DNA from 3 places in the Bacillus arachidis genome. Region 3 is predicted to be linked to each of the others. Evidence: predicted binding sites of a transcription regulator. Region 3 holds the regulator's gene; each other region holds the start of a gene.
The links. The regulator CtsR, encoded in region 3, represses protease genes until heat stress. The targets are predictions, from matches to a motif close to ATGGTCAATAAAGGTCAAACA.
Positions count from the first base shown of each region.

Region 1: the regulator CtsR is predicted to act here: its motif matches at 4,923-4,943, upstream of clpP (ATP-dependent Clp endopeptidase proteolytic subunit ClpP).
Region 2: the regulator CtsR is predicted to act here: its motif matches at 1,880-1,900, upstream of clpB (ATP-dependent chaperone ClpB).

Region 1 is NZ_CP127376.1:4,532,407-4,540,416, forward strand. Features, by position in the region: gene rpoN (RNA polymerase factor sigma-54) at 1-192, opposite strand, end outside; tRNA gene QRY57_RS25110 (tRNA-Arg) at 698-773, opposite strand; gene QRY57_RS25115 (DUF1657 domain-containing protein) at 954-1,160, shown strand; gene QRY57_RS25120 (YhcN/YlaJ family sporulation lipoprotein) at 1,277-1,765, shown strand; gene spoVAC (stage V sporulation protein AC) at 1,800-2,276, shown strand; gene spoVAD (stage V sporulation protein AD) at 2,277-3,293, shown strand; gene spoVAE (stage V sporulation protein AE) at 3,290-3,640, shown strand; gene QRY57_RS25140 (DUF1657 domain-containing protein) at 3,652-3,858, shown strand; gene QRY57_RS25145 (DUF421 domain-containing protein) at 3,879-4,748, shown strand; gene clpP (ATP-dependent Clp endopeptidase proteolytic subunit ClpP) at 4,990-5,571, shown strand; gene QRY57_RS25155 (HPr family phosphocarrier protein) at 5,857-6,114, opposite strand; gene whiA (DNA-binding protein WhiA) at 6,137-7,087, opposite strand; gene QRY57_RS25165 (gluconeogenesis factor YvcK family protein) at 7,174-8,010, opposite strand, start outside.
Region 2 is NZ_CP127376.1:1,193,133-1,201,142, forward strand. Features, by position in the region: gene QRY57_RS07525 (DUF3813 domain-containing protein) at 1-50, opposite strand, end outside; gene QRY57_RS07530 (hypothetical protein) at 51-191, opposite strand; gene QRY57_RS07535 (Cof-type HAD-IIB family hydrolase) at 292-1,101, opposite strand; gene QRY57_RS07540 (YjzC family protein) at 1,595-1,774, shown strand; gene clpB (ATP-dependent chaperone ClpB) at 1,953-4,553, shown strand; gene QRY57_RS07550 (YjzD family protein) at 4,590-4,772, opposite strand; gene QRY57_RS07555 (lipase family protein) at 4,930-5,664, shown strand; gene QRY57_RS07560 (NAD-dependent epimerase/dehydratase family protein) at 5,722-6,582, shown strand; gene QRY57_RS07565 (ComZ family protein) at 6,636-6,809, shown strand; gene fabH (beta-ketoacyl-ACP synthase III) at 6,928-7,860, shown strand; gene fabF (beta-ketoacyl-ACP synthase II) at 7,891-8,010, shown strand, end outside.
Region 3 is NZ_CP127376.1:88,745-96,754, forward strand. Features, by position in the region: tRNA gene QRY57_RS02110 (tRNA-Gly) at 1-3, shown strand, start outside; tRNA gene QRY57_RS02115 (tRNA-Leu) at 20-108, shown strand; tRNA gene QRY57_RS02120 (tRNA-Arg) at 112-185, shown strand; tRNA gene QRY57_RS02125 (tRNA-Pro) at 195-268, shown strand; tRNA gene QRY57_RS02130 (tRNA-Ala) at 281-356, shown strand; rRNA gene QRY57_RS02135 (16S ribosomal RNA) at 432-1,982, shown strand; rRNA gene QRY57_RS02140 (23S ribosomal RNA) at 2,128-5,048, shown strand; rRNA gene rrf (5S ribosomal RNA) at 5,099-5,214, shown strand; gene QRY57_RS02150 (CtsR family transcriptional regulator) at 5,425-5,886, shown strand; gene mcsA (protein-arginine kinase activator protein McsA) at 6,034-6,582, shown strand; gene mcsB (protein-arginine kinase McsB) at 6,587-7,651, shown strand; gene clpC (ATP-dependent protease ATP-binding subunit ClpC) at 7,674-8,010, shown strand, end outside.

The DNA of each region.
Region 1 (8,010 bases), 470 kb from region 3:
TTTACTTTTGCTTGAGCTCTTTTTCTTCTCCCTCTCAAAGCCATTTAACTCAATAAGGGGATTCTCCATCGATTGCTCATACAAAAACTCCGATAGTTCCTGCACGTTATATTGGAGCATTGTAATCGCTTGTCTTAACTCTTGTGTCATGGCCAAACGTAAGCTTTGTTCTTGTAAAAGACTTGCCTTCAATCTAATCTCCCCCTTGTTTCTATTGTACAATAAGTTTCTTAAAAGGAGAATCCTGTGCAGATACCCTTTCCAAAATATTATTAATTTATATGTATTAATGACGTTTACATCTTACAACTGCAAAATGAATAATATTGAAAGAAAACAATAAAAAAATATATAAACTGACATAAAGCCTTTCTTTTTTTGAGCGTAAGAGAGGACCAATCAAAAAAGAAGCGGTCAGTACTTTTTTAATCCCATGCAAAATGAGAACAAAAGGAGAAAACGAGTGGAGATTTCCTTTTGTTTTCATAACTTCGACTTATACGCTTGGAAATCTAAATACATATATATAACGACTTTTTATAACCACATACTAATAGTAAATCTTATAACCAGATATAACAAGGGGGGAATTCACGTTGTATATTTTCGAACAGTCGATAATTGCCGATATATAACGATTTTGACCATATATAAAATAAAAAGTCCTAACTTACAAATGTAAGTTAGGACTTTTTGACGCGCCCAGAGGGATTCGAACCCCCGGCAGACGTGGTACCGGAAACCACCGCTCTATCCGACTGAGCTATGGGCGCATGAACGATATACTCGTAATTATATCTTCTTATACCCATGTACGCAACTACTATCACATAAAAAGCTCTCCCCACATTTCTTCAAAAACAAAATCACTAACCTAAATTTGGAAATTATATTTTCACTCCTATTCACAAATTATAATCTTTGAATTCATATTTCAAAGGAGGCTTCATTCAATGACTGTAATTACAAAATTAAAACAAACTGTTTCTGGATTAAAAAGTGCACAAGCGAGCTTAGAGGGATTTGCTCTGGATACAGATAACCAACAAGCGAAGCAACTTTTCCAAACAGCTGCACAGCAAACTCAATCGATTATCGATTCTTTAAACCCACGTGTTGAAGAAGTGCAACAAGAAGAGCCTCAATACGGACAACAATAAGCGAGCATACTATTCCGTTTGATGGTAGACATTTTTTGAAAAACAGAAAAAGGATGATTCCATATCATCCTTTTTCACACCAAATTACATAAAGCAATAGAAATGGAATGATTGTAATGCGAAAACTTAGAATCATAACCGCGTTATTCGTACTCCTATGCGCTTCATTTACTGGCTGCGATAATAGCCCCTTAGATAAAAAAGTAAAAAAAGAGGAATCAAAACGAGAAGAGGAAAAAAAAGGACCCAAGTTAACAAAAATGAGTACGGAATCCTTTAATCAATCTATATCGCAGGAAGCAAAGAAAAAAGTACTCGCTATGGAGGAAATCCTAAAGGCCACAGCAGTCAATTCTAATCTAGACCTTTACATAGCAGTCAAGCCCGAACATCATGAAAGATTTCGATTAAAACCTCTGCGTAGCAAAATCAAAAAACAATTGAGCGATGAGTATCCTACTTTCGATATTCGCGTAAGTACAGATCGAAAAATTTTCATGCTGCTAGATAGCCTGGAAAACAAAATTAAGAAAAAAGAAGTAAACAAGGATCAGATTAAAAAGCAATTGAAACTCATACAATCAGAAATGAAATCTGATACTTAATTGTACGTTCTCTAAAGGAAAAGGAAGGGTTCAAATGTCCAGTAAAGACAAAAATTTAACACCTGTACAACAAGAATATAAAAAGTTTGCACAACAACGGGAGCCAAAGCGCCCTGTTTTTAAAAATTGTATAAAAGCCTTTTTCGTCGGTGGGTTCATTTGTTTAATTGGTCAACTTATTTCAACCTTTTATATCACGTATTTCGATTTTACCGAGCGATCTGCTGGGAACCCGACAGTCGCTACGCTTATTTTCATCTCAATGCTACTCACTGGTTTTGGTGTGTATGATCGCCTTGGGCAATTTGCCGGGGCTGGGACAGCAGTTCCTGTTACTGGCTTTGGCAATTCCGTTATAGCTGCCTGCATCGAGCATCGAACAGAAGGTTTTGTTCTTGGAGTCGGTGGCAACATGTTTAAATTAGCTGGTTCCGTTATTTTATTTGGTGTATTTTCTGCTTTTGTAATTGCTCTTATTAAAACTATTCTTGTTCAATGGGGAGGGCTGTAAATGTTACAAGGACACCGAACATGGGTATTCGATAATAAACCTGTTATCATCTCAACGGGCGTAGTCGGTGGGCCATTTGAAGCAAAAGGAAAGATTCCTGAAGACTTTGACACCCTTCACGAAGACTTGTGGCTCGGACAAGATTCTTATGAAAAGGCACATAAAATTTTATTTGAAGAAGCCTGTAGTCGTGCAACGGAAAAAGCAAAACTTCGTAAAGAAGATGTTCAATTTGTACTCGCAGGAGACTTAATTAACCAAATTACTCCTTCAAGCTTCGCTTGTCGTACACTTGGCACTCCGTATCTTGGATTATTTGGCGCCTGCTCTACTTCTATGGAAGGTTTAGCTCTTGGCGCAAGTATTGTAAATGCAAAAGGCGCAAAATATTTATTAACAGGGTCATCCAGTCATAATACTGCTGTAGAAAAACAATTCCGTTATCCAACAGAATATGGCGGACAAAAACCGCCTACCGCGCAATGGACTGTAACAGGCGCTGGTGCCGCCCTTTTGAGTAGTGAAGGACATGGTCCACAAGTAACATCCGCAACGATTGGCCGAATTGTTGATATGGGGTTAACTGATCCATTTAACATGGGAGGCGCGATGGCCCCCGCCGCTGTAGATACAATTGAAGCTCATTTACGTGACCGACAAATTGATGCATCTCACTATGATTTAATTGTAACAGGTGACCTTGGGCACGTCGGCCGCGAGATCGCTTATGATTTACTGCATAAACACGGGACAAAAGTCATAAGCAAACAATTTCAGGATTGTGGATTACTCATTTATAGAGACGGACAACCAGTGTTAGCAGGTGGAAGTGGTGCAGGTTGTTCTGCAACTGTCGTATACGGACACTTATTAAATCGAATGAAAAAAGGAGAATTCAAAAAGATGCTTGTCGTTGCAACAGGTGCGTTACTATCTCCTCTTACATTTCAGCAAGAAGAAACCATTCCATGTATTGCTCATGCTGTATCGATTGAGTTTGGAGGTGTGGAACAATGATTTTTTTCTGGGCTTTTGTTATAGGTGGACTCATTTGCGTAATCGGACAACTTATGTTCGATGTTGGGAAGCTTACACCCGCTCACACAATGGCAACGCTCGTTGTGATTGGCGCTATATTAGATGGATTTAATTTATATGAACCATTAATTGATTTTGCAGGTGCTGGAGCAACAGTTCCGATTACAAGTTTCGGAAATGCCCTTGTTCATGGGGCTATGGCTGAGGCAGCAGAGCACGGTATTGTCGGCGTTATAACAGGGATGTTTAAAGTAACAAGTGCTGGTATATCCGCAGCCATTATATTCGGATTTATCGGCGCATTGCTATTCAAACCAAAAGGATAAGAGGTGTTCCCATGACTGTTGTTGCTAGTGTTAAGACATGCCTCGCTAGTTTAAAAGGTGCCCAAGCAAGTCTAAGTACACTTTCGCAAAACGCTGCGGATGAAGAAGCAAAGCGAGTCTTTTACGAATGTATGTTAGAAATGGACAGTGTCATCGCTGATCTTAAAAATAGAGTTTCAATATTAGAACGTGAAGAACCTCAATATAAAGGTTTTTAAGCAGACTGGAGGAAATTACTATGTCTCACCTACCCGAATGGACACTTGTCATTCTTCGTTCCATATTTATATTAATTATGTTATTTGCTATTACAAAATGGTTAGGAAAAAGACAAATTTCTCAACTTTCCTTTTTTGAATATATAGCGGGGATGACAATTGGTGATATTGCTGCTCAGGTATCTACAGGGCTAGATCAAAAATTTTTCCATGGTGTCTTTGCTATACTCATTTTTGCTGCAGTCCCATTTTTCACAGGTATTCTGTCCTTAAAAAATAAAGCGGCCAGAGATTTTTTTGAAGGAAAATCTACCGTTTTAGTAAAAGATGGAAAAATACTTGAAGATAATTTAAAAAAAGAAAAATATACAAGCGACGAATTACTCGAGCTTCTTAGAGGAAAAGATGCATTTAACATTGCTGATGTAGAATTTGCCGTATTAGAACCCAGCGGTGAATTAAATGTGTTATTGAAGAAAGATCGTCAACCGCTTACTGCAAAAGATATCGGATTAAAGGTACCAAACGAAAAAGAAGCACAAACCGTTATTATGGATGGCAATGTACTCGATGAACCCCTGTCGGCCAGCGGGCATAATCGCGCTTGGTTACACGCTGAATTAGAAAAAATCGGTGTTGTAATTGAAAATGTCTTTCTCGGTCAAGTGGATTCTTACGGACAACTTACCATTGATATCTATAACGATAAAATTCAAATGCCTTCTCCTCAAAATAAACCTTTATTGCTCGCATCTTTAAAAAAATGCCATGCTGATCTTGAATTATTCTCTTTAGAAACAAAATCAAAAGCGGCGAGTCAAATGTATAGTAAAAACGCAAAACAAATCGAAAATATTTTAAATAAAGTAACCTATCTCCTAAAAGAATAGCAGATAAGAGAACGCTTCTATAGAAAAGGCGTTCTTTTGTTTTTTCTACATCTTCTATCAGGTTTAAATTTATATAATTCGGTTATGATGTTGAAGATACATAAGCAGGGAATTACAAAAACATAGCGAATAAATGATGATAAAACTACATATTTTTTTGATTTAAAGTGGTTTCGTTTGACCTTTATTGACCATAATTGTATTATAAGACTAAGAAAGCTTTCAAAGGAGGAAATAACAGATGAATTTAATTCCTACAGTAATTGAACAAACAAATCGTGGAGAACGCGCTTACGATATTTACTCTCGACTATTAAAAGACCGCATCATTATGCTTGGTAGCGCAATTGATGACAACGTAGCAAACTCAATCGTTTCCCAGCTTTTATTCTTGGAATCTCAAGACCCAGACAAAGATATTCACCTATACATCAACAGCCCTGGCGGTTCTATCACAGCGGGTATGGCAATTTACGATACAATGCAGTTCATTAAACCACCAGTATCAACAATTTGTATCGGTATGGCTGCATCTATGGGGGCTTTCCTACTTGCAGCAGGTGAAAAAGGTAAACGTTATGCACTTCCAAACAGTGAAGTAATGATTCACCAACCACTTGGCGGCGCACAAGGTCAAGCAACTGAAATTGAAATCGCTGCAAAACGTATCCTATTCTTACGTGAAAAATTAAACCAAATTCTTGCTGATCGCACAGGTCAACCATTAGAAGTACTACAACGCGACACAGACCGCGACAACTTCATGACAGCAGAAAGAGCACTAGAATACGGCTTAATCGATAAAATCTTTACAAATCGTTAATAAACTTTAAAGCGGAAGCGGCTCTTTCAGAATCGTAGGGCGTTGGAGCACCCAACAGAGAAGCGCTTTTTGCTTCGTCCGAGGGGGCGAAACGACCGGAGATTCTAGCCGCTGAAGCTGGATATAACTAAAAGCGGAAGCGGCTCTTTCAGAATCGCTCCCAAAAAGGCTATCGCCACGTGCGATAGCTTTTTTTATCGGCCGTTTCTCATGATATATCAGCGACTCGATGATATGCCATAAATCAAGTCAATTGAAAAAGCTATCGCTACATGCGATAGCTTTTTACTGTTTATTTTGCACATATGCCGCTAGCGCTTCTAAAGCCGCTTCTGCATCTGAACCTTCTGTTATAATCGTTATATTGCTGCCAGATCCAATCGCTAGGCTCATAATCCCCATTATGCTCTTTGCATTGACTGTTTTACCATCTTTCTCAATAAAAATATCAGCATGAAAACGATTTGCTTCTTGTACAAACAACGCAGCCGGACGTGCTTGTAAGCCGTTTTTTAATGCAACCTCAACTTGTTTCTGAACCATAGCTCCCATTTCCCCTTTACCGTTATTTTTTTGCTACCGGTTCCCCCGCGCGTAATTTCTCTGCGATTTCATCGATTTTACGTAAGCGATGATTAATACCTGATTTACTGATTTTCCCCCCAGATACCATCTCACCTAATTCTTTCAATGTTACATCTTGATAACTAATGCGCAATTGTGCAATCTCTCGCAATTTGTCTGGCAAGACATCCAATCCAACTGTCTCATCAATGTAACGAATATTTTCAATTTGCCGTAAAGCGGCACCAATTGTTTTATTTAGATTGGCTGTTTCGCAATTCACTAAACGATTGACCGAATTACGCATATCGCGAACAATACGAATATCTTCAAATCTCAACAATGCATTATGTGCACCAATAATGTTTAAAAACTCCGTAATTTTCTCCGCTTCTTTTAAATACGTAATGTACCCTTTACGCCTTTCCAGCGTCTTACTATTTAAATCAAATCCGTTCATCAGTTCACATATAGAATCATTATGTTCCTTGTATAACGAAAAGACCTCTAAATGATAAGATGATGTTTCTGGGTTATTTACTGAACCACCTGCTAAAAATGCACCTCGTAAATACGATCGCTTGCAACATTTCTTTTCAATCAATTCTTGTGAGATATTGCGGATAAACGAAAAGTCTTCCCTGACAATATGCAAATCTGCTAAGATTTCACGAGATTTCTCAACAAGCCGAACGATATATACATTATTTTTCTTCAGTCGCATTTTTTTACGAACAAGCAATTCTACCGTCACGTCATATCCTTTTTTCAGCAATGTGTAAATTCTTCTCGCAATTGCCGCATTTTCTGTTTGAATATCAATCGAAAGACGACGGTTTGAAAAAGAAAGTGATCCGTTCATTCGAAGCAATGCTGATAGTTCTGCTTTCTCACAACACTCCTTCACCTGAAGCTTTGTCAGCTCTTTCTTTGTTTCTGATGCAAATGACACAGCCCCACCTCCTTATACGATATTTTGGAACAAAAATCTTGTCCTATATGAATGAGTAGCGTTATCTCTCCTGAGATAACGCATGCTTATAACAACGAATATAAGATAGAAGCTAATTTCAATGTATCATGCCTTACAACTTGATCATCATACTTTGCTAATTCATCTTGAATTAAACTAATGTTACTTTCAGCAAAACGATCTTCGTCAATCACAACAGGTTCAGACATTTCTTCTGCATACAAGTTACGTAATTCAGCAGGAATATCATGATTATTTACAATCGCTGTATCGATGAAAGGCGCCCCAAGATGATCATGTAAAGCCTGCACATGATCAAATGCTGTATATTCCATCGTCTCTCCAGCCTGCGTCATGACATTACATACATATATTTTTTTTGCCTTTGCATTAAGAACAGCGTCACCAATTTTTTTCACAATTAAGTTTGGCAAAATACTTGTGTACAAACTACCTGGACCAAAGACAAGTAAGTCTGCCCGCTGAATTTCCGTTAACGTCTCATACAGCGGCTCTACATCACCTGGTGTTAAAAATACACGATTGATCTTTTTTCCGAAGTACGGAATTTTCGATTCGCCTGTTACAATTTTCCCATCTTCCAGTTCTGCATGAAGCACCACGCTTTGATTCGCCGCGGGTAAAACACGACCTCTTACATTTAAAACTTTACTAGTTTCTGTAATAGCATGGAAAAAGTCGCCTGTAATCGAAGTCATACCCGCTAACAATAAATTACCTAATGCATGACCCGTTAAACCTTCTCCGGATGTAAAACGATGTTGAAATAAAGCTTCCACAAGCGGCTCTACATCTGATAACGCAACAAGTACGTTACGAATGTCGCCTGGTGGTGGAATTTCTAACTCATCACGCAATCTACCAGAACTGCCACCATCATC
Region 2 (8,010 bases), 1.1 Mb from region 3:
ACAGCATCTGAAACAGCATCTCGCGCTTGCTGAAATAGTAAGTTGCCCATTTAAACCCCTCCGAGAGAAGAGTTGTTTCGCTCTTTTTCTGCATCAGCTAATGTACCGCGGTAAGGGAATCTTTCAGCGTGCTTCATAACAGCATCGGCCCCTTGTTGGGTGAAACGTTTTGATTTGTTCTTTTTACCCATTCGTAATTCCCCCTTATTTAGCAGAAAATAACTGACACATCGCTGTGTCTAGTTATAGTATGGGCGTTTTGCGGGAAACTATAAGTAGGGAATTTTTAGATTACAATCCAAGAACCTCTTCTAAATAAAGGGCAATTCCGTCTTCTTCATTTGTTAATGTTGTGTGATTGGCTAATGTTTTTAATTCAGGAATCGCATTTCCCATTGCAATTCCATGACCTGCGTATTCAATCATTTCAAAGTCATTATCTTCGTCACCAAAGGCAATAATACGTTCTTTTGGGATGTTATAATGACGGGAAATCTTTTGGAGCCCAACTGCTTTATTGAGGCCGCTTTTCACGATTTCAATAATCGGCCAAGGAGCACCCCATTTGCGGTGATCAATCACTTCAGCATGCATATCGGTTAAATGCCTGCGAATAGCAGTTGAATGTTCATCAAGTGCATCAATTAATAAGCAGGTTGGATGATCTTGTAAAATGTTTAGCAAGTCTCCTGTGAAGATATTGGGAGATCCGAATTCAAAGATATGTTTTTTATCTTCATCAATTTCGCGAACATATACATCATCCATTACTTCAGCGTAAATGTTTTTAACACCAAAATCGAAGCAAGCGCGAACGATTTCTTGTGCAGTGGAAAGTTCAAGAGGGGAATGGTGCGTTCCCCAATTTGCATCGAGCGGGTGATGAACGTAAGCACCGTTAAAGTTAACGATAGGTGTATTTAAATCAAGTTCTTTATAATAAGCGTGACTGGCACGAAATGGACGTCCTGTTGAAATGACAACAACATGTCCTTGTTCTTTCGCTTTTTCAATTGTCTTCTTTGTTCGTGCGGAAATGATTTTATTGTCTGTAAGTAAAGTGCCGTCTAAATCTAATGCGATTAAATGTTGTTTTTTCATGTTTTCACCTCTTATAAAAAATTTTTGTATCTATCTGTATTTCCGTTTTAATATGCAGAAATAAGAGGTTGGAAAGTGTATAGAGAAACAACCGTGAATGGAAGTTTCTTTATATATTCATCTTACGTCGCAAAACAGGGTAGTGTCCACTATTTCCTATTAAAAACTAGAAAAGTCAATGATTTTTTCGAAAGTTCAAATAATGTTTCTTACATTTTGTACAATTTGTGAAAGGGGTTACATTACCCGTGAAGCAAGACGTATAATGAAAACGTAATCTTCTCGTATATGTTTGACTCTCCTTTGGAACTGGCCTGGAATAGGTCGGTTTCTTTTTTTTTCAACGAATGATGCTTGTTCTCCTGCGTTCATATGTAAATTCATACATATGAACGGTAATCAAAAATATGACTCGTTTCCTAAACATAACAGAAAAGCTTTTCCGAAAATGGACATACTAACGGTGTAAGGATGTCATGGAAGGAGAATGAAGATGGGACAAAATCGTAGGTTTCGTTCTGGACAGAAGGCACCGAATGATGGGATTTATGTAGAAATTGGTGAAACAGGAAGTATGGTGAAAGATCCACAAATGGTAAAATTAACTGCTGGTGAAAGGTTTCCTGAGAATTCGAATCAAAATCGTCAGTGGACATATAAAAGAAAACCGTAAAGAAAACCGCAGTGATAAGCTGCGGTTTTTATATGTTTTTCAAAAAAATGAAATATAGAGTTAAATTTATTGTATAAAAAAGGGAACGGGAGTATAATAAAGTTAAAGGTCAAAGAAAGTCAAAAAATCAAAAAAGGTCAAACGTCAAGAAGGTTGAAATGTTTGGAGGTTTGTGAAAATGGACTTAAATCAAATGACGACAAAAACACAAGAAGCGATTATGAGTGCCCAGTCTTTAGCGTTATCCCATCATCATCAAGAAGTAGATACTGTGCATCTATTACTTGCATTACTCAAACAACAAGATGGATTAGCAGTGCGTATCTTTCAAAAAATGAATGTTAATATAGAAGAGTTAACGAAAGGTGTAGAAAGTTTAATTAAGAAGAAGCCTTCTGTAACTGGAAGCGGAGCAGAAGCAGGGAAATTATATGTGACGAGCTTATTGCAGCAACTGCTTGTGAGAGCAGAGTCTGAAGCGAAAAAACTGCAAGATGATTATATTTCAGTGGAACATGTATTGCTCGCATTTTGCGAGGAAAAAGGTGATATACATCAGCTATTTACAAAGTTCCATATTACAAAGGGTACATTGTTACAGTCTTTAATGGAAGTTAGGGGGAACCAAAGAGTGACTAGTCAAAATCCAGAAGTAACATATGAAGCATTAGAAAAGTATGGTCGTGATTTAGTAGCTGAAGTAAAACAGGGAAAAATTGATCCTGTCATTGGGCGTGATAGCGAAATCCGCCGCGTCATCCGTATCCTTTCTCGTAAAACGAAAAACAACCCTGTTTTAATTGGTGAACCTGGGGTTGGTAAAACAGCGATTGTTGAAGGATTGGCACAACGAATTGTGCGAAAAGATGTACCAGAAGGATTGAAAGATAGAACAATCTTTGCATTAGATATGAGTGCACTTGTGGCAGGTGCCAAGTTCCGCGGTGAATTTGAAGAGCGTTTGCAAGCTGTTTTAAATGAAATTAAAAAAAGTGAAGGACGCATTCTTTTATTCATTGATGAGCTTCATACAATTGTCGGTGCGGGTAAAACAGAAGGAGCCATGGATGCAGGGAATATGCTAAAACCAATGCTTGCCCGTGGTGAACTGCACTGTATTGGAGCGACTACTTTAGATGAGTACCGAAAATATATTGAGAAAGATCCGGCGTTAGAACGTCGCTTCCAACAAGTGTTAGCAGAAGAGCCAACAGTAGAAGATACGATTTCTATTTTACGTGGTTTAAAAGAGCGTTTTGAAATTTATCATGGTGTAAATATTCATGACCGTGCGATTGTAGCGGCGTCTGTATTGTCCGATCGATATATATCCGATCGCTTTTTACCAGATAAAGCAATTGATCTTGTCGATGAAGCGTGCGCAACAATTCGAACAGAAATTGATTCCATGCCAACAGAATTAGATGAAGTAACGCGCCGCATTATGCAGTTAGAAATTGAAGAAGCTGCTTTAGGAAAAGAAACAGACCGTGGTAGTCAAGAAAGATTAAAAACATTGCAACGTGAATTATCTGATTTAAAAGAAGTTGCAAATGGGATGCGAGCGCAGTGGCAAAAAGAAAAAGAAGAAATCCATAAGGTTCGTGACTTAAGAGAACACCTTGAACGTTTACGTCGTGAACTAGAAGAAGCAGAAGGGAATTATGATTTAAATAAAGCGGCAGAGCTTCGTCATGGTAAGATTCCAGCGGTGGAAAAAGAATTAAGAGAAGCGGAAGAAAATGGAGCGGGAAATGAGCAAGAAAACCGACTGCTTCGTGAGGAAGTTAGTGAAGAAGAAATTGCAAATATTGTTTCACGCTGGACAGGAATTCCAGTTGCCAAGCTTGTGGAAGGGGAACGTGAAAAACTGCTGCGCTTAGAGCAAATTTTATCAGAACGCGTGATTGGACAGGAGGAAGCAGTGAGTCTTGTGGCAGATGCAGTTCTTCGTGCTCGCGCGGGTATTAAAGATCCAAATCGTCCAATCGGTTCATTTATCTTCTTAGGCCCTACAGGTGTAGGGAAAACAGAGCTTGCCAAAACATTAGCACAATCTTTATTTGATAGTGAAGAACAAATGATTCGTATTGATATGTCTGAGTATATGGAGAAACATGCTGTGTCTCGCTTGATTGGGGCTCCTCCTGGATATGTAGGTTATGAGGAAGGTGGACAATTAACAGAGGCAGTGCGTCGTAAACCGTATTCCGTTATTTTATTAGATGAAATTGAAAAAGCACATCCAGAAGTATTCAACATTTTATTACAAATGTTAGATGATGGGCGTATTACAGATTCACAAGGACGAACAGTAGATTTCAAAAATACAGTTATTATCATGACATCAAATATTGGTTCAGGCTATTTACTAGAAGGTTTACAAGAAGATGGTGCGATTAAAGAAGAATCAAGAGAGCTTGTTATGGGGCAGCTTAGAGGGCATTTCCGCCCTGAATTTTTAAACCGTGTGGATGAAATTATTTTATTTAAACCACTTACAACAAATGAAATTAAAGGCATCGTTGATAAAATTGTGAAAGAATTGCAAGGACGTTTAGTAGATCGTCATATCACGGTGGAATTGACAGAAGCTGCAAAAGAATTTGTTATAGAATCTGGATTTGATCCAATGTATGGCGCACGCCCATTAAAACGATATGTACAGCGTCAAATTGAAACGAAATTAGCAAGAGAATTAATTGCAGGAACAATTACAGATAATAGTCATGTCGTTGTTGATATAGCGAACAATGAATTAGTTATTCATGTAGAGTAAAAAAAGAGTTCGGATGTAATCCGAACTCTTTTTTTATTAGTGTTGTTCTACTGGTTCGTTTGGAATTGCAGCAGCAATTGCCATTACAAGTACAGCAAGAACAATTGAGAATTTAGACGCTAGCGCGAAATCGTATACACCGCCAGTCATAGAGCTAATTACGTAGCTCATCATATGTACAAGCATAAACGACCAAATAAAGGCCCAAATTACACGCATCTTTTCACACCCCTATTCGTTCAATCTGTCCTTATTGTAACACAATTGAAAACAGAATATAGAAAAAAATTTGTGGATTTTTCAACGCAAATTCGGATTCTGTTCATACATTATAAAAGAGTAGTTTTTTATGTTTAGAAAATAAGGCGGGAGAATAATGAGTGTTACGGAACGTTTTTTTTACTTAGAACAAGAACCGTGTGTGATTTATTTGCCAGAGAAGCCAAATGGATTCGGTGTCATGCTACTTGGTGATTACAATTATTTTATTGAGAATGGTACAAGTTTATGGATGCAGCATGCGGGGCGCGCTCATTTTTTAAATGGGCTCATAGAGAATGGATATACGGTTTTTTCATCTAATTTATACGGAAGACATTGGGGGAATGATCAATCGGTTCGTTTAGCGAAGCGATTGTATCATGTTGTGATGAAGAAAGAAACACTAAACGAACAAATTCATATCATTGCAGATGGAATGGGAGCACTTGTGGCTCTTGAAATGATGAATCGGTACCCAGAGTGTATCCGATCTGTGGTGATGCTTACTCCATGCTTAGATTTGCCTGCACATGTGGAATTTGAGAAAGAGCACAAATTTTTCTATAAAAGGCTAGTGAGAGAGTTATCACTTGCGTATGATGTGAAGGAAGCTTTGTTAGAAGCGAAAATTTCCAAGAAGTCCTTTTCTTATTTACCTTCTTGTATACCTGTAAAGATATTTGTACCGACCCAAGAAAAAAAAGCGCGTAAGCAGTTGTTACGAGAATATGAAAAAAAGCGAATAAATGAAAATTGTGAGACATCACTATCGTTTCATTTACAAGATGTAAAATATAAAATGGTTCAACATACATGTCGTTTTTTTAAAAAGTATGAGGAAGATTTATGAAGCTCCAATATACATAGATGAGGAGCTATTTGTTTAGATAGGGAAAGGATTGGTGACATGAAGCGCGTACTGATTATAGGGGCACTTTCGTTTGTAGGCTTTCATCTTGTAAATAAAATGCTTGCGGAAGAAGTGGAAGTGTATGGCCTTGATTTTGCTGATCTAGAAAGTATGTCAAAGATAAGTGAAGAAAAGTTATATTTAATTGGCCGGAATGCTCTGTTTGTGTATTCGTCTATAAGAGGTGAAAATGGATGGAAGACGATAGAAACCGACCATTTTGATGCGGCTTACTTTTGCTTATGTGAACCGAATCAGCAAAATGGATTTCGGAATGAACGAATCATTTTACAATATTTGAAACGTGTTATCCATATGTGCGAGAGAAAGAAAGTGAAGCTAAATCTACTTTCTTCTATTGAAGTAGCAAATATGGAAGATGAATCTGAAAATAAACGGTTATTTATGAAAGTAGAGGAAGAGGTAGAAAAGGGAAATATCCATTATAGTATTTTACGTGTTCCAGTTTTATATGGCCCATGGCAACCTTCTTTTATGACGTACCATAGGCTCATTCTTTCTGAAATTATGGAAAAGGAATATCAACTTGCCCAAAATGAAAATGGAGCGGATCTTCTTTATGTAGAAGATGTGTGTGAATATTTATGGGAAAAAGGCAAAACTGTAGAAAATTTAGGGGTATATAATATGGTCAGTGGTAAAAAGAATTTATGGGAAAAAGGAATTATGCTTTTAAATGCCGAGGATAAAGTGAAGAAAACTGTTAAAGAGGAAAGTAGAGAAGCGATAAAGAGTATTTGTATTGAGAAAAACACACCGTTAGAATTCGGTTTAAATAAACAACTGGCACATTTAAAACGATATAAAGAGTTATACGAAGGACAAAACACATGGTAAACTAGTGTAGAAATAAGGAGTTTGTTACTCCTTCATGGAAAGGATGAAGAACTATGAATGAAAAAAATATGCAGTTTTTACAAATCGCTATGAAACACCTGCCAGAAGCAAAGGCAATTTTAGATGATAATGGGATTGCACTTGATATGGAAAAAGCACAACCAGTACTAGAGTTATTAATGAAAGTAATGGATGAAGCATATGAACTTGGAAAAGCGGGAAAATAAGGTCGACAATATGTCGGCCTTATTTTTTTACTTAGAAATATATTCTAGACAAATAAACATTTATGTTTTAGAATTAGTACCAAGTCATAATAATTGATATAAAACGGAGGGCTGCGATGTGAACGTAGGCATTTTAGGAATTGGGAGATATGTGCCAGAAAAAGTAGTCACTAATCAGGATTTAGAGAAAATAATGGATACATCCGATGAATGGATTCGTACGAGAACGGGAATTGCAGAAAGACGCATTGCCGATGATACAATAGATACTTCATATATGGCGGTAGAAGCTGCCAAGAAAGCACTTGAAGATGCAGGAATTAGTGGAGAACAAATTGATCTTATTTTGGTGGCAACGGTAACGCCAGATCAATCTTTCCCAGCAGTTGCTTGCGTGATTCAAGAACAAATTGGTGCTAAGCATGCAGCGGCGATGGATTTAAGTGCGGCATGTGCTGGATTTATGTACGGAATGATTACAGCGCAGCAATTTATTCAAACTGGAACTTACAAAAATATATTAGTAGTTGGTAGTGATAAACTATCTAAAATTGTTGACTGGAACGACCGCAATACAGCAGTATTATTTGGAGATGGAGCAGGTGCTGTTGTCATGGGAGCTGTTTCAGAAGGGAAAGGTATTCTTTCATTTGAATTAGGAGCAGATGGAAGTGGTGGCAAGCATCTTTATCAAGATGAATATGTTATGATGAATGGTAGAGAAGTCTTTAAATTTGCTGTTCGTCAACTTGGTGACTCTTGTCTTCGCGTTATTGAAAAAGCCGGTCTTACGAAAGAAGATGTGGACTTTTTAGTTCCGCACCAAGCGAATATTCGCATTATGGAATCGGCAAGGGAACGATTAAATTTACCACAAGAGAAAATGAGTACAACGATTGAAAAGTTCGGAAATACGTCAGCTTCTTCAATTCCAATTGCGATCGTAGAGGAATTGCAAAATGGACGTATTCAAGATGGTGATTTAATCATATTAGTTGGCTTTGGTGGCGGATTAACATGGGGAGCAGTTGCTCTTCGTTGGGGTAAATAAGGACTGAGAGAAAAAAGGAGTGTATTTTGTATGGAAAAGAAGCGTGTTGTAATTACAGGATTAGGAGCTGTTACGCCGATTGGAACAGATGTTGAGACAGCTTGGAATAACATTAAAAAGGGTGTATCTGGAATCGGACGTATTACACGC
Region 3 (8,010 bases):
CCAATTTACAATATGATATGCCGGGGTGGCGGAACAGGCAGACGCACAGGACTTAAAATCCTGCGGTGGGTGACCACCGTGCGGGTTCGACCCCCGCCCTCGGCACCATATGCGCCCGTAGCTCAATTGGATAGAGCGTTTGACTACGGATCAAAAGGTTAGGGGTTCGAGTCCTCTCGGGCGCGTTTTTCCTTCGGGAAGTGGCTCAGCTTGGTAGAGCACCTGGTTTGGGACCAGGGGGTCGCAGGTTCAAATCCTGTCTTCCCGATATTTTAAATATGGGGCCTTAGCTCAGCTGGGAGAGCGCCTGCCTTGCACGCAGGAGGTCAGCGGTTCGATCCCGCTAGGCTCCACCAAAAGTTCTTTGAAAACTGAACGAAACAAACAACGTGAAACGTCAATTTTTATTTTAGATGCTAGACAAACTAACTTTATTGGAGAGTTTGATCCTGGCTCAGGATGAACGCTGGCGGCGTGCCTAATACATGCAAGTCGAGCGAATGGATTAAGAGCTTGCTCTTATGAAGTTAGCGGCGGACGGGTGAGTAACACGTGGGTAACCTGCCCATAAGACTGGGATAACTCCGGGAAACCGGGGCTAATACCGGATAACATTTTGCACCGCATGGTGCGAAATTGAAAGGCGGCTTCGGCTGTCACTTATGGATGGACCCGCGTCGCATTAGCTAGTTGGTGAGGTAACGGCTCACCAAGGCAACGATGCGTAGCCGACCTGAGAGGGTGATCGGCCACACTGGGACTGAGACACGGCCCAGACTCCTACGGGAGGCAGCAGTAGGGAATCTTCCGCAATGGACGAAAGTCTGACGGAGCAACGCCGCGTGAGTGATGAAGGCTTTCGGGTCGTAAAACTCTGTTGTTAGGGAAGAACAAGTGCTAGTTGAATAAGCTGGCACCTTGACGGTACCTAACCAGAAAGCCACGGCTAACTACGTGCCAGCAGCCGCGGTAATACGTAGGTGGCAAGCGTTATCCGGAATTATTGGGCGTAAAGCGCGCGCAGGTGGTTTCTTAAGTCTGATGTGAAAGCCCACGGCTCAACCGTGGAGGGTCATTGGAAACTGGGAGACTTGAGTGCAGAAGAGGAAAGTGGAATTCCATGTGTAGCGGTGAAATGCGTAGAGATATGGAGGAACACCAGTGGCGAAGGCGACTTTCTGGTCTGTAACTGACACTGAGGCGCGAAAGCGTGGGGAGCAAACAGGATTAGATACCCTGGTAGTCCACGCCGTAAACGATGAGTGCTAAGTGTTAGAGGGTTTCCGCCCTTTAGTGCTGAAGTTAACGCATTAAGCACTCCGCCTGGGGAGTACGGCCGCAAGGCTGAAACTCAAAGGAATTGACGGGGGCCCGCACAAGCGGTGGAGCATGTGGTTTAATTCGAAGCAACGCGAAGAACCTTACCAGGTCTTGACATCCTCTGACAACCCTAGAGATAGGGCTTCCCCTTCGGGGGCAGAGTGACAGGTGGTGCATGGTTGTCGTCAGCTCGTGTCGTGAGATGTTGGGTTAAGTCCCGCAACGAGCGCAACCCTTGATCTTAGTTGCCATCATTAAGTTGGGCACTCTAAGGTGACTGCCGGTGACAAACCGGAGGAAGGTGGGGATGACGTCAAATCATCATGCCCCTTATGACCTGGGCTACACACGTGCTACAATGGACGGTACAAAGAGCTGCAAGACCGCGAGGTGGAGCTAATCTCATAAAACCGTTCTCAGTTCGGATTGTAGGCTGCAACTCGCCTACATGAAGCTGGAATCGCTAGTAATCGCGGATCAGCATGCCGCGGTGAATACGTTCCCGGGCCTTGTACACACCGCCCGTCACACCACGAGAGTTTGTAACACCCGAAGTCGGTGGGGTAACCTTTTGGAGCCAGCCGCCTAAGGTGGGACAGATGATTGGGGTGAAGTCGTAACAAGGTAGCCGTATCGGAAGGTGCGGCTGGATCACCTCCTTTCTATGGAGAATTGATGAACGCTGTTCATCAATATAAGTTTCCGTGTTTCGTTTTGTTCAGTTTTGAGAGAACTATCTCTCAGAAATAAATGTATGTTCTTTGAAAACTAGATAACAGTGTAGCTCATATTTTTTAATTTTAGTTTGGTTAAGTTAGAAAGGGCGCACGGTGGATGCCTTGACACTAGGAGTCGATGAAGGACGGGACTAACGCCGATATGCTTCGGGGAGCTGTAAGTAAGCTTTGATCCGAAGATTTCCGAATGGGGAAACCCACCATACGTAATGGTATGGTATCCTTATCTGAATACATAGGGTAAGGAAGACAGACCCAGGGAACTGAAACATCTAAGTACCTGGAGGAAGAGAAAGCAAATGCGATTTCCTGAGTAGCGGCGAGCGAAACGGAATCTAGCCCAAACCAAGAGGCTTGCCTCTTGGGGTTGTAGGACATTCTATACGGAGTTACAAAGGAACGAGGTAGACGAAGCAGTCTGGAAAGGCTCGTCACAGAGGGTAACAACCCCGTAGTCGAAACTTCGTTCTCTCTTGAATGTATCCTGAGTACGGCGGAACACGTGAAATTCCGTCGGAATCCGGGAGGACCATCTCCCAAGGCTAAATACTCCCTAGTGATCGATAGTGAACCAGTACCGTGAGGGAAAGGTGAAAAGCACCCCGGAAGGGGAGTGAAAGAGATCCTGAAACCGTGTGCCTACAAATAGTCAGAGCCCGTTAACGGGTGATGGCGTGCCTTTTGTAGAATGAACCGGCGAGTTACGATCCCGTGCGAGGTTAAGCTGAAGAGGCGGAGCCGTAGCGAAAGCGAGTCTGAATAGGGCGTTTAGTACGTGGTCGTAGACCCGAAACCAGGTGATCTACCCATGTCCAGGGTGAAGTTCAGGTAACACTGAATGGAGGCCCGAACCCACGCACGTTGAAAAGTGCGGGGATGAGGTGTGGGTAGCGGAGAAATTCCAATCGAACCTGGAGATAGCTGGTTCTCCCCGAAATAGCTTTAGGGCTAGCCTCAAGTGTTAGAGTCTTGGAGGTAGAGCACTGATTGGACTAGGGGTCCTCATCGGATTACCGAATTCAGTCAAACTCCGAATGCCAATGACTTATCCTTGGGAGTCAGACTGCGAGTGATAAGATCCGTAGTCAAAAGGGAAACAGCCCAGACCGCCAGCTAAGGTCCCAAAGTGTGTATTAAGTGGAAAAGGATGTGGAGTTGCTTAGACAACTAGGATGTTGGCTTAGAAGCAGCCACCATTTAAAGAGTGCGTAATAGCTCACTAGTCGAGTGACTCTGCGCCGAAAATGTACCGGGGCTAAATACACCACCGAAGCTGCGGATTGATACTTACGTATCAGTGGTAGGGGAGCGTTCTAAGGACAGTGAAGTCAGACCGGAAGGACTGGTGGAGTGCTTAGAAGTGAGAATGCCGGTATGAGTAGCGAAAGACGGGTGAGAATCCCGTCCACCGAATGCCTAAGGTTTCCTGAGGAAGGCTCGTCCGCTCAGGGTTAGTCAGGACCTAAGCCGAGGCCGACAGGCGTAGGCGATGGACAACAGGTTGATATTCCTGTACCACCTCTTTATCGTTTGAGCAATGGAGGGACGCAGAAGGATAGAAGAAGCGTGCGATTGGTTGTGCACGTCCAAGCAGTTAGGCTGATAAGTAGGCAAATCCGCTTATCGTGAAGGCTGAGCTGTGATGGGGAAGCTCCTTATGGAGCGAAGTCTTTGATTCCCCGCTGCCAAGAAAAGCTTCTAGCGAGATAAAAGGTGCCTGTACCGCAAACCGACACAGGTAGGCGAGGAGAGAATCCTAAGGTGAGCGAGAGAACTCTGGTTAAGGAACTCGGCAAAATGACCCCGTAACTTCGGGAGAAGGGGTGCTTTCTTAACGGAAAGCCGCAGTGAATAGGCCCAAGCGACTGTTTAGCAAAAACACAGGTCTCTGCGAAGCCGTAAGGCGAAGTATAGGGGCTGACACCTGCCCGGTGCTGGAAGGTTAAGGAGAGGGGTTAGCGCAAGCGAAGCTCTGAACTGAAGCCCCAGTAAACGGCGGCCGTAACTATAACGGTCCTAAGGTAGCGAAATTCCTTGTCGGGTAAGTTCCGACCCGCACGAAAGGTGTAACGATTTGGGCACTGTCTCAACCAGAGACTCGGTGAAATTATAGTACCTGTGAAGATGCAGGTTACCCGCGACAGGACGGAAAGACCCCGTGGAGCTTTACTGTAGCCTGATATTGAATTTTGGTACAGCTTGTACAGGATAGGCGGGAGCCTTTGAAGCCGGAGCGCTAGCTTCGGTGGAGGCGCTGGTGGGATACCGCCCTGGCTGTATTGAAATTCTAACCTACGGGTCTTATCGACCCGGGAGACAGTGTCAGGTGGGCAGTTTGACTGGGGCGGTCGCCTCCTAAAGTGTAACGGAGGCGCCCAAAGGTTCCCTCAGAATGGTTGGAAATCATTCGTAGAGTGCAAAGGCATAAGGGAGCTTGACTGCGAGACCTACAAGTCGAGCAGGGACGAAAGTCGGGCTTAGTGATCCGGTGGTTCCGCATGGAAGGGCCATCGCTCAACGGATAAAAGCTACCCCGGGGATAACAGGCTTATCTCCCCCAAGAGTCCACATCGACGGGGAGGTTTGGCACCTCGATGTCGGCTCATCGCATCCTGGGGCTGTAGTCGGTCCCAAGGGTTGGGCTGTTCGCCCATTAAAGCGGTACGCGAGCTGGGTTCAGAACGTCGTGAGACAGTTCGGTCCCTATCCGTCGTGGGCGTAGGAAATTTGAGAGGAGCTGTCCTTAGTACGAGAGGACCGGGATGGACGCACCGCTGGTGTACCAGTTGTTCTGCCAAGGGCATAGCTGGGTAGCTATGTGCGGAAGGGATAAGTGCTGAAAGCATCTAAGCATGAAGCCCCCCTCAAGATGAGATTTCCCATAGCGTAAGCTAGTAAGATCCCTGAAAGATGATCAGGTTGATAGGTTCGAGGTGGAAGCATGGTGACATGTGGAGCTGACGAATACTAATAGATCGAGGACTTAACCATATAATATGAAGCAAATGTTATCTAGTTTTGAAGGAATATGCCTTCAATAGTTTGGTGATGATGGCAGAGAGGTCACACCCGTTCCCATACCGAACACGGAAGTTAAGCTCTCTAGCGCCGATGGTAGTTGGGACCTTGTCCCTGTGAGAGTAGGACGTCGCCAAGCAAAAAAAGCACGAGTCAATTGACTCGTGCTTTTTTTGTATTACTATGCAATAAAACTGGGAAATTTATCTTGTTATATAAAATATGAACTCAGTGATTAAAGAACTAAAATTTTGGCTAGGATAGTGAAGAAGCAAAAGAGTTGCAAATTTCTTTAATACGTATATAATTAAAGTCAAAGATAGTCAAAGTCAATAAAGGTGGCGGATAAATGAGAAATATATCTGATATCATTGAGCAACATCTAAAGCAAGTTATTGACTTAAGCAATAATAATGTGATTGAGATTAAGAGAAATGAGATTGCGGACCGATTTGATTGTGTCCCATCTCAAATTAATTATGTAATCAATACTCGCTTTACGTTAGAAAGAGGGTTTGTCGTTGAAAGTAAACGAGGCGGCGGTGGTTACATTCGCATTATCAAAGTCAAATTGCATGACGATGTAGACATTATTGATCAAATGCTTCATATGATTGAGCATAGCATTGCGCAGGGAAATGCGGAAAGTATCATCATACGATTAGTAGAAGAAGATATTGTGACAAATCGGGAAGCAAAACTTATGCTGAGCGTATTAGATCGATCCGTATTATTAATGGATTTGCCTTCGCGGGATCAACTTAGGGCTCGAATATTATGCGCAATGTTGAGGACACTGAAATATAAATAAATACAGCTTTTGTTAAAAATGTTTTTAGCGGTATATCATTTTATCGTGAGGCTTTTTATAGGCGAGATTAAGTGAACAAAATAATCTAGTCACGTATAAAAAGTATCATGAATTAGATTGTTCCTATTGTGAAGGTGGGGATATAAGATGACTTGTCAAAATTGCAATGTAAGACCAGCAGCTTTACATTATACAAAAGTGATAAACGGACAAAAGACGGAAGTTCATCTTTGTGAGCAATGTGCAGAACAAAATGGCTATACGTCTTTCTTTCAATCACCACAACCTAGTTTTTCCTTTCATGACTTACTAGCTGGATTGCTACATGGAGAATCATCAATGTTTGAAAACCAAGAGGATAATTTTTTAGATACAAGGGTGTTACGGTGTTCAACTTGCAATATGACATATGAACAGTTTGCAAAAGTGGGACGCTTTGGATGCGCTTCGTGTTATGAGACATTTAAGGAACAACTAAAGCCCATGTTGAAGCGACTTCATGGTGGTTATACACAACATTGTGGAAAAATTCCAGAGCGTATGGGAGGAAATATTCATCTAAAGAAAGAATTAGATGAACTAAAATTAAAATTAAAGCAATGTGTACAGAAAGAAGAATTTGAGGAAGCAGCTCAAATTCGTGATCAAATTCGAAGTATTATAAATCAACTTAGTGGACATAGAAAGGGGGAATAATTCTATGTCACTAGATCGTATTATGAATGAAGCAATTAGTCCATGGATGAAGGGAGATGGCCCTGATTCTGATATTGTTTTAAGTAGTCGCATTCGCTTGGCTCGTAATTTAAAAGATTATCATTTCCCTACTATGCAGACAAACGAAGAAGCTAAGCAGATTACTAATTTATTTCAAAAGAAACTGGCAAATCGGAAAGTGAAATCTTTTGGGAGTTTTGAACTGTTAAAGATGAACGAACTAAATCCACTTCAGCGAAGAGTTTTAGTAGAAAAACATTTAATCAGTCCTAATCTTGCTGGAACAGAATTTGGTGCTTGTTTACTATCAGAAGATGAACATATAAGTGTGATGCTTAATGAAGAAGATCATGTGCGAATTCAATGTTTGCTCTCAGGATTGCAATTATCAGAGGCGCTACAACGCGCAAACAAAATGGATAATTGGATTGAAGGAGCAGTTGAATATGCTTTTGATGAAGCGCTTGGCTATATGACAAGTTGCCCCACAAATGTTGGAACGGGGTTACGGGCTTCGGTGATGATACATTTACCAGCACTTGTTTTGACGAAACGAATGAGTCGTATTATACAAGCAATTCAACAATTGGGTTTAGTCGTAAGAGGAATATACGGTGAAGGTAGCGAAGCCTTAGGTAATATATTTCAAATTTCTAATCAAATGACATTAGGAAAATCAGAAGAAGATATTCTAGCAGACTTAGAGAGTGTCGTTCATCAGCTTATACAACAAGAAAGAGTAGCTCGAGAATTGATTATGAAAAATTCAAGTATTGAACTTGAAGACCGAGTATATCGTTCTTACGGTATACTGGCCAATAGTCGATTAATTCAATCGGCAGAGGCGGCTACTTGTCTGTCAGATATGCGGCTAGGCATTGATCTTGGTTATATAAAAAATATATCAAGAAATATTTTAACCGAGTTGATGGTACTAACTCAGCCTGGAATTTTACAGCAATACGCGGGTGGCTCTTTGAGTCCAGAAGAAAGGGATTATCGAAGAGCAACATTAATACGTGAACGACTACGAATTGAACAAAATTGAGCGCAAGTAGGAGGCGATTTCTATGATGTTTGGAAGATTTACAGAACGAGCACAGAAAGTATTAGCTTTATCTCAAGAAGAGGCAATTCGCATTGGGCATAATAATATTGGAACAGAACATATTTTACTTGGGCTTGTACGCGAAGGTGAAGGAATTGCAGCTAAAGCGTTAATCGCCCTTGGATTAAGCCCGGAGAAGGTACAAAAAGAGGTAGAGGCATTGATTGGCCGTGGAACAGAGATGTCTCAAACGGTTCATTATACACCGCGTGCAAAAAAAGTAATTGAATTATCAATGGATGAGGCACGTAAACTTGGTCATTCTTATGTCGGAACAGAACATATTTTATTAGGATTGA